DNA from 2 places in the Micromonospora sp. WMMC264 genome. Region 2 is predicted to be linked to the other one. Evidence: riboswitches for the same ligand, from Rfam matches in the RefSeq annotation. Region 2 holds a riboswitch; the other holds the start of a gene.

Region 1 (7,195 bases), 420 kb from region 2:
CGTCCTGCCGATGGCGCTCGTCGGCCTGGCCGAGGAGACCGCGAAGCTGATCGTGCCGGCCGGCATCCTGCTGCTGTGGCGGCGGCACCGGTCACCGGCGCAGGGCCTGGTGATCGGCGTGGCCTCCGGCGCCGGGTTCGCCGCGCTGGAGACCATGGGGTACGCGTTCGCCGCGTTCGTCGGGTCGGAGGGCAACCTCGGCGCCGTCGAGCGGACGCTGCTGGTTCGCGGTCTCACCGCGCCCGCCGCGCACCTGGCCTGGACCGGGCTGACCGCCGCCGCGTTGTTCACGTTCGCCGCCGCGCCCGGCGGCCGGAGACTGGCGGCGTTCCTGCTCACCTTCGCCGCCGCCGTCACGCTGCACACCTGCTGGGACACGTTCGGCACGCAGCCCGCGTACGTGTTCATCGGCGGTGTGTCGCTGGGCTGGGTGCTGCTGCGCCTGCACCTGGACCGCGAGCGGCCCGCCGCCCCGCCCCGGGCGCCGGAGCGTGATCCTCACCAGCTCGCCGAGGTGGCGGGGTCGGAGCCCTCCTGATGCCGCCATCTCGGCGAGCTGGAGTCGAGCAAGCGTCAGCCGGCGGCCAGCCGGACACCGAGCGCGACGAAGGCGACAGCGCAGAGCCGGTCGACCCGCCGCGACCAGCGGCTGTCGCCCCAGCGGCGGGCGAACCGCCCGGCGCCCACGCCGAGAGCCAGGTCCACGGTGAGCTGCACCGCGACGAACAGCGCGCCGAGCAGCACCAGCTGTGCCGCCACCGGGCCCGCGTCGGGCCGGACGAACTGCGGCAGGAACGCCACGCTGAACAGGATCATCTTCGGGTTGAGCAGGTTCGTGAGCAGCCCGCGCCGGAACGCCCGCCCGGCGCCGCCGCCGTCCGCCCCGTCCGCCGCGACGCCGGGCCGGCCCGTGCCGCGCAGCGCCCGCAGGCCCAGCACGATCAGGTACGCCGCACCGGCCCACCGGATCGCGGTGAACAGCACCGGGGACGCGGCGATCACGGTGGCGAGTCCGGCCACCACGGCGGCGACGTGCACCGCCTCCCCGGCCGCGACCCCGAGCGCCGCCACCGCCCCGGCCCGCGCGCCGTACCGGGTGGCGTTGGCGAGCACGAACATCATGTCCGGCCCGGAGGTGAGCATGAGCACCACGATCGCGGCCAGGTATCCCGCGAGCGTGGCCGCCGACAGTCCGAGCACGCCTCAGCCCTCCTCGGCGCCGTCGAGCAGCGCCCGGCGCAGCGCCAGCCGGTGTTCGCGCCGGATCTGCGCCTCCCGGTAGCGCCGCCGGTCACCGTCGGTGCCGGGCAGCAGCGGCGGCACCGGCCGGGGCTGGCCCTCGTCGTCCACGGCCACCATCACCAGGTGCGCGGTCGCCACGTCCACCGGCGGCACCGCGCGGTCCCAGCGGTCCGCGCTGACCTTCACGGCCACCTCCATCGAGCTGCGGCCGGCCCAGGTGATCCGGGCGTCCACGTGCACCACGTCACCGACGCGGACAGCGCGCAGGAAGGCCGTCTCGTCGATGGCGGCGGTGACGGCCGGTCCGTCGGAGTGGCGGGCGGCGACCACCCCGGCGACCGAGTCGATCAGGTTGAGGATCCGGCCGCCGTGCACCGTGCCCATCAGGTTGGTGTGGTGCTGGTCCATGATCTGCGACAGGGTCAGGTGCGACGCCGACGGTGGTCGGCCGGTGAGGGTGATGGCATCGGTCACGGTGCGGTTCCGTCCTCGCAGAAGCGGACCGCCGACCGGACGGGGGAGTTGCACGTCGAGGCACGCCGACGGCTCCCGCCCGGCGTGTCACCCGCCCGACCCACCCGCGAGGTCGACGGCAGCGCGCACCGGTGGTACGCGCGACGCGGGCAGGTCTTCGGACTCGCGGGCCCGACCGGGGTCGCCGGTCGCCTACCGGCCGTCGCTTCCCAGGCCGGTGGCCCAGTGCTGTTGACGGCTGTCGTTCCCACTCACCGCTGCGGGGCAGTCCCGGACTTCCACCGGGTTCCCTCTTACGACACCCGGCCGTCGCCGACCGGGTGAACCAGCGCTCCCGGCAGCCTAACCCAGCCCCGACCCGCCCTCGCCGCGACCCGCGTTCCGCCCTTCGGCGCACTGCCCCCGGCCGTCCCACAGGCGCGCAGGCTCCGGCACACCCGGTGCCGCCCCGCATGCGCCGTCCGCATGGCGGGACGTCTCTCCCGCTCATCAGGAAGCCGGGCGGACCCGCGTCAGCGGGCGACGGGTCAGGAGGCGCGGCGGCGTCGAAGCAGTAGCGCGGTCACGCCGGCTGCCGCCACCGCGGCGACCGCTCCGCCGACCAGGATTCCCACCGGCAGACCGCCGTCGTCGGCGCCCGTCGAGGCGTCGGCACTCGCCGGAGACGCGTCCGCGCCTGCCGCAGCGCCCGCCGAGACGTCCGCGGAGGCGGCCGGCGAGGGAGTGGCCGGTGACGGGGCGGCCGCCGGGGGAGCGGCCGGGTCGGCGACGGTGAAGCGGTACGAGCCCTGGACCGGGTGGCCGTCGCGCGAGACCACGCGGTAGGCGACGGTGTAGGTGCCGTTGGCCAGCGGCTCCTCGATCGTCACCGTGCCCGTCGCGCCGTCCACGGCGGGCGCGCTCGCGGGCACCTGACGGTCGGTGGAGTCGCGCAGCGTGATGGTGGTGAAGGCCGGGTTGAGCCGTTGCAGGAACCGCAGCGTCACCTGCGTCGGCGCGGTGGTGAGCCGGGCGTCGCGGGCCGGCGTGGCCTCCTGCAGCGAGTTGTGCGCCGCCGCGGGCGTGGCCGGGACCAGCAGCAGCGCCGCGGTGAACAGCGCGGCGAGGAGTGCGGAGACGGTACGGGTACGCATGACGCGCCTTCCTGGTCGTGGTCAGCGTCGTGGTCAGCCGAGCAGTTGCTGGCCGATCCAGCCGCCCTCGGGGCAGCCGGGCGGTACGGCGAACACGGCGGAGCCGATCGGGGTGGTCCACTCGTTGAGCAGGTCCCGTTCGGCCAGCCGCCGCTGGATGGGCAGGAACTGCCGGGCGATGTCGGCCTGGTACGCGGCGAAGACGAGCCCGCTGTCCGCGTGTCCCTCGGCGGTCGGCGCGCCGTCGTAGTTGTAGGGCCGGCGCAGGATCTTCTGCCGGTCGTCGGTGACGCGGGCCCGGGTCAGGTGCGAGAAGTCCGGGATCACGGTGAGCCCGTCCGGTCCGAGCGCGGCGAAGTCGGGCTCGTCGTGCTCCGCCTCGCCGGTCAGCGGCGCGCCGGTGTCGAGGCGCCGGCCCACCGCGAGTTCCCGGTCGGCGCGGCCGAGCAGGTCCCACGTCTCCAGGTTCATGCTGATCCGGCGCACCACCAGGGTGGTGGAGTCGCGCAGCCAGTCCGGCCCGTCGGTCACCCAGACGGCGGTGTCCGCCGACACGCCGGGCTTCGGGTTGGCGGTGCCGTCGAGCTGGCCGAACAGGTTGCGCTGGGTGCGTCCGGGCTCGGCGCCGGCGGCCCGGCGGAAGCCCTGCTGCACCCAGCGGACGGTGGCGAACGGGCGGCTGTCCTTGGTCAGGACCCGTTGGGCGTGCGCGACGGTGAGCGGGTCGTCGGCGCAGATCTGCAGCAGCAGGTCGCCGCCGGACCAGCGGGGCTGCAACCGGTCGATCCGGAACGCCGGCAGGTCGGCCACCGACGTGGGGCGGCGGTCGTCGAGCCCGGCGGCGGCGTAGAGCCCGGGGCCGAAGCCGAACGTGACTGTCAGCCGGGCCGGCAGCAGGCCCAGTTCCGGCTCGGTGTCGGCCAGCGCCGGGCGACCCTGGGTGAGCCGGGCGGCGTCGTCGGAGAGCAGTCGCAGCATCCGCCCGAGCGCGGCCCGGTCCGTGTCCGGGCGCAGCGTGTACGCGACGAACGCGGCGTGCGCCTGGGGCTCGGTGGTGACACCGGACTGGCGCGCGCCGTGGAACGGCTCGACAGCGCTGCCGACCTGGGCCACCGGGACGGCGTCGTCGGGGCGTACCCCGTGGGAACGGAGGGCGGCGAGGGCACCCGCGCCGGCCAGCGCGCCCCCGGCGGCCGCCGCGCCGCCGGTGAGCAGGCCGCGCCGGCTGACCCGGCGCGCGGGCGCGCCGGTTCCGGTCATGACGCGGGGCTCGCGCCGTGTCCGGGCGCGTACGTCTCCTGGGCGCCGGTGAACGGCTTGGCCACCGCGGTGAACGTCTGGGTGCGCCCGTCGGCGAAGGTGAGCGTGACGTCGAGCTGGTCGCCGGGGCGCACCGGGCGGGTCAGGTCCATCAGCATGAGATGGTCGCCACCGGGCTCCAGCGCGGCCTGGGCTCCGGCGGCGACCACGACGCCGCCCTGCTTCTGCCGCATCGCCATCTTCCCGTCGGTCATGGCCATCTCGTGGATCTCGGCCCGGGACACGTCGGTGGTCACCCCGGTGATCGTGACGTCGGCGTCGCCGTCGTTGACGAGCGTGGCGAACGCGGCGGTCATGCCCTTGTCGGCGGCCTTCACCCACGGGTCGCGGATCGTCAGCACGCCCGCTGCCGCGCTCGCCGGGGGCGAGGCGGGCGCCGACGCCGACGGCGCGGTTGTGGGCGTGGCGTCGGCGGAGCCGCAGGCGGCGACGGACGCGGCCAGGACGGCGGCGCCGATCAGGGCCGCCGTGCGTGGGAAGCGTCGGCTGGTGGTGCTGGGCATGCGGTCGTCCCCTCGAAGATCCGGTGTTCGTACCGTTGGTCGGGGCGGCGCCGCGGATAGTTCCGGCCCGGGGAGTCGGTCGCGTCACATGCACCCGGGCTCACCGCGACCGGGGACCGGGGAGCGCCCGGAAGGCATAATGGTTCCGGGTGTCACGTGGCGCGCCGGGCGCGGCCGTGGCCGGAGAGGGCGCCCGGACGAGGGAGGCGGACGGTGACGGCGACGACCGGGGCGACCCGCAACACCCGGCAGCGCGCCGAGGTGCTGGCGCTGCTGCGGGAGCTGGACGGCTTCCACAGCGCGCAGCAGTTGCACCAGATGCTCGTGCAGCGGCAGGCGAAGGTGGGTCTGACCACCGTCTACCGGACGTTGCAGCTGCTCGTCGACAACGGCGAGATCGACTCGGCGCGGCTGCCCGGCGGCGAGCACCTCTACCGGCGGTGCAGCCAGAGCCGCCATCACCACCACCTGGTCTGCCGCCGCTGCGGCCGTGCGGTGGAGGTGGCCGGCCCGGCCGTGGAGCGGTGGGCCGACCAGGTCGCCGCGCAGCACGGTTTCACCGACGTCGGGCACACCCTGGAGATCTTCGGCACCTGCGACCGCTGCGCCGCCTGAGCCACCGCCGCGGGCGGGCGGTGACCCGCCCGCGCCGGGCCGCCGGTCAGCAGTTGCGCAGCGCCGGTGACTGGTTCAGCAACTGGCCGCGGCTGGAGGTGAACCGGCGGTACGCCTCGGAGCCGGCCGCGCCGGGGCGGAAGGCTGCCACCCGGTGGCAGTTCTGGAACGCCAGCGTGATCCCGAAGTGCCGCTCCAGCCCGGCGCGGATCGCGTCGCTGGCCATCGCGCGCAGCAGTTGCCCGCGCTCGGCGTCGCCGGGCGGCGGCACGACGTTGTCGGCGAACTCGGCGTCGGTCGCGGCGAGGTCGGCGGCGACCCGGCTGACCGTCTCCCAGGCGTACGGCAGGGAGTCGCGGACACAGGCGACGAACGCCTCCTCGTCGACGGGACCGGTCTCGGCGGCGTGCAGCAGGGCGGGCGGAACGGTGAGCGACATGGGTCCTCCGGCAGCTCTAACGAACACGGTTTCCATTACCATCTGAGCACACCATGTCGCCGGACGACCGTCAAGGACCGGCGCACGCGAAACGGCGGACGGACCCGAAGGCCCGTCCGCCGTGTGACGTCGCGGAACGTGTCAGCGCAGGTGCGCCTCGATCGCCTCGATGACCCGGGGCCGCAGCTCGGCGGCGCGGATCACCGCGTCGACCGAGCCGACCTCGACCGCCCGCTGGATGCTGTGCACCCGGTCGAACTCGGCGGCCACCTCGCCCAGCTTCTCCGCCCGCACCGACCCGCGCAGCTCGTCCAGCTCCGCGCTGAGCGTGGCCCGCTCGGTACCGGTGGCGGACGCCACCCGGCCCTCCAGCTCGCGTACCCGGGAATCGGCCGCGGTGCGGGCGGCGACCTCACCGGCGAACACCACGGCGGCGGCCGGCGCGCCACCGAGCACCGAGGCGAACGACCCCTCGATCGCCAGCACCGTCATGTCCGGGTTGAGCGCCTTGGAGAAGACCACGAACGCGCCGCCGTGATAGCGCGAGATCACGCAGAACACGATCGGGCCGCGGAAGTTGACGATCGCCCGGCCGATCTCCGCGCCGTACTCCAACTGGAGCTTGCGCATCGACTCGGGTGAGCCGTCGAAGCCGGACAGGTTCGCCAGCACGACCAGCGGCCGGTTGCCGCTGGCCGCGTTGATCGCCCGCGCGGCCTTCTTCGAGGAGCGCGGGAACAGCGTGCCCGCGGTGTAGGTGTCCGGGCCGTCGGTGGGCGGGAAGCCGTGCCGGGGCACCGACCGCGACTCGATGCCGAGCAGGCACACCGGGATGCCGCCCAGGTGCACGTCCTGCACCACAGCGGTCTCCGCGTCGGCCATGCCCGCCCACCGCTCCAGCACCGGATGGTCCTGGTCGGCGAGGGCCCGCATGACGGTACGGATGTCGAACGGCTTCTTGCGGTCCGGGTTCGCGGTGGCGGAGAAGATCTCGCCCACCGTGGCGAAGTCGCTGCCGGCCACCGCGTGCGGGTAGCCGCAGATGTCCCGGTCCACCGGGTCCATGGTGACGGCCCGGCGCGGCGCGTGCTCGCCCGGCACGACGTACGTGTGGTCGTAGTGCGCCATCAGCACGTCCCGCGCGCCCGGCAGGTCCGGCGCCCAGTACTGCGCCTGCCCGTTCGGGCCCATCACCCGGTCGTAGCCGCCGATGCCGAAGTTGTCCTCGGCGGACACGCCGCCGGAGAAGTCCAGCGACTGCTTGCCGGTGAGCACCATCGCCGAGTCGGGCGTCATGACCAGCACGCCCTTGGTGTGCATGAGCATCGTCGCCTCGGCGTTCCAGTACGGCTGGGCGCCGACGTTGATGCCCGCGACCACGATGTTGATCTCGCCGCCGTCCTGGGTGAACTCGACGATCCGCTTCAGCGCCGCGGCCACCCAGTCCATGTTCTCGGTGCCGGAGGTCA
Region 2 (7,195 bases):
CAACGGCGGCAGCACCACGATCCAGTTCCCCCGGGGCTTCTCCGGCCGGGCCTACTTCGCCCTCGGGCAGAAGCTGAAGTTCTTCCTCACCCCGGACGGACTGGTGCAGCCCGCGCCCTGGGCGGCCGGTGACGCGAACCGCGACATCCTCTTCGACTGGAGCGAGTTCACCTACAACGACTCCGGGCTGTGGCTCAACAGCTCCCAGGTCGACATGTTCGCGATCCCGCACGCGGTCACGGTGACCGGCGCCAACGGCGTCACCAAGCGCACCGGCGACGTGGTGGCCAACGGACGCAACGCGGTCATCGACGGCATCCGGGCGCAGCCGGGCTGGGCCAACACCGTCCACACCCGCTCCGACGGGACCGTGCTGCGCGTCCTGGCTCCGGGGAAGGCGGCCGGGGCCGGCCTGCTGAGCACCACCTATCTGGACTCCTACATCGCCTCCGCGTGGAACGCGTACACCACGAAGACGCTGACCGTGGCGCCCTTCGCCGACCAGCCGGCCATCCGGTACTACGGCCGCACCTCGGGCAACACCATGACCTTCACAAACGGCAGCGGCCAGGTGGTCGCCTCCTTCAACCGGCCCTCCTCGGCCAGCGTCTGGGGATGCGACGGCGACCTGCCCGCGCCGAACGACCAGGTGGTCGGCCCGATCTCGCGTACGCTCTGCGCGGCCCTCAACCGAGGCACGCTCGGCACCATCGACACCCAGCCCAGCACGAACGCCGCCGACTTCTACCGCAGCAACCCCACCAACCAGTACGCCCGCCTGATCCACGCCAACATGACCGACGGCCGGGCGTACGCGTTCGCCTTCGACGACGTCGGCGGATTCGAGTCACTGGTGCACGACGGCGACCCCCGTTCGGCCGGACTGATCCTCAGCCCGTTCACCGGAGGTGGGGGCGGCAACCCGACCACCGGGGTGCCCGTGGTCAGCAACTGGAACAACAAGTGCATCGACGTGCCGAGCTCCAACTTCGTCGACCGCGCGCCGCTGCAGATGTGGAACTGCAACAACACCAACGCGCAGAAGTGGACGTTCAGCGGCACGGCGCTGAAGAGCCAGAACAACAAGTGCATGGACGTCGACGCCGGGTCCACCGCCAACGGGGCGGTGGTGCAGCTCTACACCTGCAACGGCACCGGCGCCCAGCAGTTCACCCTGAACTCGGCCGGGGACCTGGTCAACCTTCAGGCCGACAAGTGCGTCGACATCAAGGACCGGAACGGCAACGACGGCGCGAGGCTCCAGCTCTGGGACTGCACGGGCACGGCCGGCCAGAAGTGGCGCAAGGGCTGACCGGCCCTGCGACGGGGGGCGGGGGCCGACCGCGAGTCGCTCCCGCCACCCGCCGCGACGGCTCGCCGTCCCGCAGGACGGACGCGCCGACCACGTCGGCTCACCGCCCCATACGATGGACAACGGTGCTGGTTCGCCGTGCCCGTGAAGGGTGTGGCGTCGTAAGAGGGAACCCGGTGTGAGTCCGGGACTGCCCCGCAGCGGTGAGTGGGAACGACAGCCGTCATCGAAGCACTGGACCGTGAGGTCTGGGAAGCGACGGCCAGTAGGTGACCGGGTGGATCCGGTCGCGCCCGCGAGTCCGAAGACCTGCCCGCACCGCGCGCACCGTCCGGTGTGCGCCGCCGACGGTCGCTCGGGACGGCCGGTGCGGAAGCCGGTACGCCGTCTGTACCCCTTCCCTCCCCGCCTCGATCGGCCTCGTGTGCTTCGAGGGAAGGGATCTCCATGAGTACCGCATTCGGTCAGAGCACCGTGCTGGGCTATCCACGTATCGGGGGCAACCGGCAACTCAAGAGGGCCGTCGAGGCCTACTGGGCGGGCCGGATCGACGCCGAGGAGTTGGCGGCGACCTCTGCCGCGCTACGGGCGAAGGTGTGGCGGACGCTGCGCGACGCGCGCCTGGACGCGATCCCGTCCAACACGTTCTCCTACTACGACCACGTGCTGGACACGGCCGTCGCCGTCGGCGCGATTCCGCGCCGGTTCGCCCGTCTCGGCCTCGGCGACCTCGGCACCTATTTCGCCATGGCCCGGGGCGTCGATGCCGAGCCGGCGCTCGAACTGACGAAGTGGTTCGACACCAACTACCACTATCTGGTTCCCGAGATCGGCTCCGACACCACCTTCGCGCCGAATCCCGACAAGGCGCTGCGCGAGTACCGCGAGGCCCGCGAGCTGGGAATCGACAGCCGGCCGGTGCTGGTCGGGCCGGCGACATTCCTGCTGCTGGCCAAGCCCACCGAGGCCCGCGGCGAACCGTTCGACCGGCTGACCGACCTGGTCGACGTGTACGCCGGCATCCTGCGATCCCTTGCCGCGGCGGGCGTGCGATGGGTGCAGCTGGACGAACCCGCCTACGTCGCCGACCGGAGCGCCGCCGAGATCGACGCGCTGCGGGAGGCGTACACCCGGCTCGGCGCGGTGGAACAGCGGCCGGCGATCTTCGTCGCCACCTATTTCGGCGAGCTCGGTGACGCGCTGCCCGCCCTGCTCGACACGCCGGTCGAAGCGGTCGGCGTGGATCTGGTGGCCGGGCCCGGCAACCTGCGGCGGCTGGCCGGTGCGGGACCACTGCGCGGCAAGACGATCGTGGCCGGCCTCGTCGACGGCCGCAACGTCTGGCGTACCGACCTGCGGGCCGCCGTGGCGGCCGGTGCCGCCGTCACCGCCCTCGCCGACCACGTCGCCGTGTCCACCTCGTGCTCGCTGCTGCACGTGCCGGAGGACCTGTCCGCCGAGACCGCTCTCGACCCGGCGCTGCGTCAGCGGCTCGCCTTCGCCCGGCAGAAGGTCGATGAGGTCGTCCGGCTCGGCCGCGCGCTGCGCAACGGCACCACGTCCCTGCCCGAGCCGCTGCCGCCCACCCCTGCCGCCTGGCGCGACGACACCGTACGCGGTCGGCTCGCCGCGCTGCGCGCCACGGATCGGCAGCGCGGCGCGGACCCGGAGCGTGCGGCGGCACAGCAGGCCCGGCTGAACCTGCCGCCCCTCCCGACCACGACCATCGGATCGTTCCCGCAGACCGACGAGCTGCGCCGCGCGCGTGCCGAGCACCGGGCCGGGCGTCTCGACGACGCCGCCTACACGCAGCGGATGCGCGCCGAGGTCGAGCACGTCGTCCGGCTCCAGGAGCGGCTGGGCCTGGACGTGCTCGTGCACGGCGAGCCGGAACGAAACGACATGGTCCAGTACTTCGGCGAGCAGCTGGACGGGTTCGCCGCCACCGAACACGGCTGGGTCCAGTCCTACGGCTCCCGATGCGTGCGTCCGCCCGTCATCTACGGCGACGTGGCACGCAGGGCGCCGATGACCGTCAACTGGTCCACCTACGCGCAGTCGCTGACCGACCGGCCGGTCAAGGGCATGCTCACCGGCCCGGTCACGATCCTGGCCTGGTCGTTCGTCCGCAGCGACCAGCCACTGGCAGACACCGCGGACCAGGTCGCGCTCGCCCTGCGCGACGAGTGCCGTGATCTCGAGGCAGCCGGTATCCGGGTCATCCAGGTCGACGAGCCGGCGCTGCGTGAGACGCTGCCACTGCGCAGGGCGGACCAGAAGGCGTACCTGGACTGGGCAGTCGGGGCGTTCCGCCTGGCCACCTGCGGAGTCGCCGACGACACCCAGATCCACACCCACCTGTGCTACTCGGAGTTCGGGGAGGTGATCACGGCCATCGACGCCCTCGACGCCGACGTCACGAGCATCGAGGCATCCCGCTCCCGGATGGAGGTCCTCGACGACCTCGCCGCGATCGGATACCGCCGGGGTGTGGGGCCCGGCGTCTGGGACATCCACTCACCCCGGGTGCCGTCCCACGACGAGGTCGTCGGCGCGCTGCGCCGGGCCGTGGCCGCGGTGCCGGCCGAGCGGCTGTGGGTGAACCCCGACTGCGGCCTCAAGACGCGCGGCTATCCCGAGGTCGAGGCGTCCCTCCAGCACCTGGTCGCCGCCGCGGCCGAGCTGCGCGGACGCTGAGCCGCCGGCCGGGCGGAACGCCGCGCCGTTCCGCCCGGCCCGGGCCCGGTTCAGCCCTTGACAGGCCGTGCCCCGAGCGCCGAGGCTGCATGAAGTGATGTATGTCGATGTTACGGGGGCATGATGCGACGCAGGATCTTCGCGCTGGCTACAGCAGCCGCGGTCGTCGTCGGCGGGGCCATGACGATGGCGCTGCGGCCGGCCTACGCCGCGACGGCGTGCACGGTGGACTACACCATCACCCGGGAGTGGTCCAGCGGCTTCTGGGCCGAGCTCACCGTCACCAACCTGGGCGCTCCCGTCACCGACTGGTGGCTGCGGTTCCGGCAGGCGAACGGTCAGACGATCACCATGGGCCTCGACCGGCTGCCGGACGGATACACGCTGGGCAGCGGCGAGATGTATCCGATGACCATGCTCCGTCCGCCGGCGGGATCCACGCTGCCGACCGGCGCCTCGGTGACGGTGCGGTTCGGCGGCAACTACCAGGGTGCCGACCCCGAGCCGACCGACTGGGTGTTGAGCGGCCAGCCGTGCGACGGGGACGGCGCCGACCCGACCGGCTCGTCGCCGCCGCCGGCCTCGGGGAGCCCGCGGCCCAGCCCACTGCCGGGCGGGCCGTCGGTGGCGCTCACCTCGCCCCGGCCCAATGACTTCTTCGCCGCGCCGGGCGTCATCCCCATCCGTGCCGAGGCCACGGCGGCGCCCGGCCGACGGATCGAGCGGGTCGAGTTCCGCGAGCGCGGCAGGCTGCTCGCCGTGGACACCACCGCGCCGTACGCGTTCGACTGGCGCGGCGTGCCGCCGAACAGCGGCACCCGCCTCACCGCCACCGCCTACGACAGCAGCGGCGCCCAGGCCACCGCCGAGGTCCGCGGCGTCCGGGTGCTCCCGCCGCAGGCACCCGGCGCCGCGCCTGCGCTGAAGGCGTTCGGCAACCGCATCCTCACGGTCGCAGCCAGTCCGAGGCCGTACCGGCCCCGTGGAATCATCCGGTCGGCCGCGCCCGGCGAATGCGCATGGGGACCGATCCACTGGGACGGCCCGGTCGACGACGCGTCGGTAGGCGCGCTGCGGGCCCGCGGCGTCAACGCGGTACGGGTCGTGCTGAGCGACGCCTGCTACGCCTACACCGGCAGCCCTGCCGATCGGCAGAACCGCGTCGGCTACCTCGACGAGGCGGCCCGGTACGTCGACCGGCTCGTCCGGGCCGGCATCACACCCGTCGTGTCGCTACGCCAGAGCGACATCTCCGCCACCCGCACGTTCTGGAGCGCGGCGGCGGAGGTGTTCGGCGACGACAACGCAGTGGTCTTCGACATCTCGTCCTACGACTTCCCGGCGGTCGGCGGCACCGATCCCGCGGCGGTCTGGACCTGCTGGCGCGACGGCGGATCCGAGTGCGCCGGCGCCGGTCTGCCGCCCTTCGGCGTGCAGGAGCAGATCCGCCTGCTTCGCGTCCAGGGCTCGTTCAACCTGGTCCTCGCCGCCGGGATCGACGGCGGCAACGATCTGAGCCGGTGGCTGGAATATCGCCCGGCTGACCCGGACGGCCGCAGCGTGGCCGCCGCCTGGCGCGTCGACGACCGCTCGGCCTGCGCCACGCCGGCCTGCTGGCGGTCCACGCTGCTCCCGGTCGCCGCCCAGGTGCCGCTGGTCGCCACCGACGTCAGCGCCGGCTCGGGGGCGCCGACGTTCGTACCGCGGACTGTCGCCTGGCTCGACCAGCACGGCATCGGCCACCTGCGCCGGTGACCGGGGGAGGGGAGGTCGCGGCCGGAGGGCCGGTCAGACGGCCGCGCGCGCCCACTGCTGGTTGGTGCCGCTGCCTCTCCTACCCGTACGACCCCTCGACCGGGTCGGCGTGGGCGGGACATCGCACATCGAGCCGTCCATCGACGTTCATCCAACAGATCGGCGTGCGTAAGCTCCGCACGGTCGGATCCATGGAACCTACGGAGGAGGTTCCATGGATCGTCGAGCCATGTTGCGGGCCACTGTTGTCGGTGCGGGCGCTGTCGCCCTGCCGTTCACGGCGTGGTCGGCGGCGTACGGAGCCCCGGCACAGAACGCGGCGGGGCCCTACGGTGGGCTTCAGGCAGCCGACGCCAACGGCATCCAGTTGCCGGCCGGGTTCACCAGCTCGATCGTCGCGCGGTCCCGGCGGACGGTGCCGGGGACGTCGTACACCTGGCACGACGCCCCGGACGGCGGCGCCGTGTTCCCGAACGGCACCGGCTGGATCTACGTGTCGAACTCCGAGGTGTCGGCCGGTGCGGGTGGCGGCGCCTCGCGACTCGTCTTCAACTCCAGCGGCGCCGTGGTCGGGGCGTCGCGGATCCTCTCCGGCACCAACAACAACTGCGCCGGTGGGAAGACGCCGTGGAACACCTGGCTCTCCTGCGAGGAGGTGTCCCTGGGACGTGTCTTCGAGACGTACCCTCTCGGCGGGACCGCGGTGGCGCGTCCCGCGATGGGCCGGTTCAAGCACGAGGCGGCCGCGGCCGACCCGGTCCGCCGCGTGGTCTACCTGACCGAGGACGAGACCGACGGCAAGTTCTACCGGTTCGTGCCGGCCACCTGGGGTGACCTGTCCGCCGGAACACTTCAGGTCCTCCGCGCCGGTACGGCCACCTCCGGCACGTTCACCTGGGCCACGGTGCCCGACCCGGACGGCTCGCCCACCCCGACCCGGCAGCAGGTGTCCGGCGCGAAGACGTTCAACGGTGGCGAGGGCTGTCACTACGCGGACGACACCGTCTGGTTCACCACGAAGGGCGACAACCGCGTGTGGCAGGTCAACCTGGCCGCCGGCACGTACGAGCTCGCCTACGACGACAACCTGGTCAGTCCGGGCGCCCCTCCGCTGACCGGCGTCGACAACATCACCGGGTCCACTGCAGGTGACCTCTACGTCGCCGAGGACGGCGGCAACATGGAGATCTGCATGATCACGCCGGACGACAAGATCTCGGTCTTCCTGCGGATCACCGGACAGAGCGGTTCGGAGATCACCGGGCCGGCGTTCACCCCGGCGGGGGACCGGCTGTACTTCTCCTCGCAACGCGGCACGACCGGCTCGTCGTCCGGCGGCATCACCTACTGCGTCACCGGTCCGTTCCGCCGTTGACCGGCTCCCGGTCCCGCCGGCAGTGACCACACGGTGAGGGACGCCCGGTCCTCACC

The links. Region 2 has a riboswitch for cobalamin ahead of metE (5-methyltetrahydropteroyltriglutamate--homocysteine S-methyltransferase). Riboswitches for the same ligand answer to the same signal wherever they lie in the genome.
Region 1: it holds a riboswitch for cobalamin, as region 2 does, so the genes downstream of both, O7542_RS07915 (acyl-CoA thioesterase) here and metE (5-methyltetrahydropteroyltriglutamate--homocysteine S-methyltransferase) in region 2, are expected to answer to the same signal.

What each region holds. Positions count from the first base shown of each region.
Region 1 covers NZ_CP114907.1:1,943,247-1,950,441, forward strand. Annotated here, with positions in the region: gene O7542_RS07905 (PrsW family glutamic-type intramembrane protease) at 1-538, shown strand, start outside; gene O7542_RS07910 (LysE family translocator) at 574-1,200, opposite strand; gene O7542_RS07915 (acyl-CoA thioesterase) at 1,204-1,716, opposite strand; cobalamin riboswitch at 1,847-2,048, opposite strand; gene O7542_RS07920 (copper resistance CopC family protein) at 2,244-2,849, opposite strand; gene O7542_RS07925 (Dyp-type peroxidase) at 2,883-4,109, opposite strand; gene O7542_RS07930 (copper chaperone PCu(A)C) at 4,106-4,672, opposite strand; gene O7542_RS07935 (transcriptional repressor) at 4,886-5,287, shown strand; gene O7542_RS07940 (SCO5389 family protein) at 5,334-5,726, opposite strand; gene O7542_RS07945 (carboxyl transferase domain-containing protein) at 5,868-7,195, opposite strand, start outside.
Region 2 covers NZ_CP114907.1:1,525,449-1,532,643, forward strand. Annotated here, with positions in the region: gene O7542_RS06320 (beta-1,3-glucanase family protein) at 1-1,312, shown strand, start outside; cobalamin riboswitch at 1,425-1,644, shown strand; gene metE (5-methyltetrahydropteroyltriglutamate--homocysteine S-methyltransferase) at 1,760-4,009, shown strand; gene O7542_RS06330 (Ig-like domain-containing protein) at 4,130-5,764, shown strand; gene O7542_RS06335 (alkaline phosphatase PhoX) at 5,979-7,139, shown strand.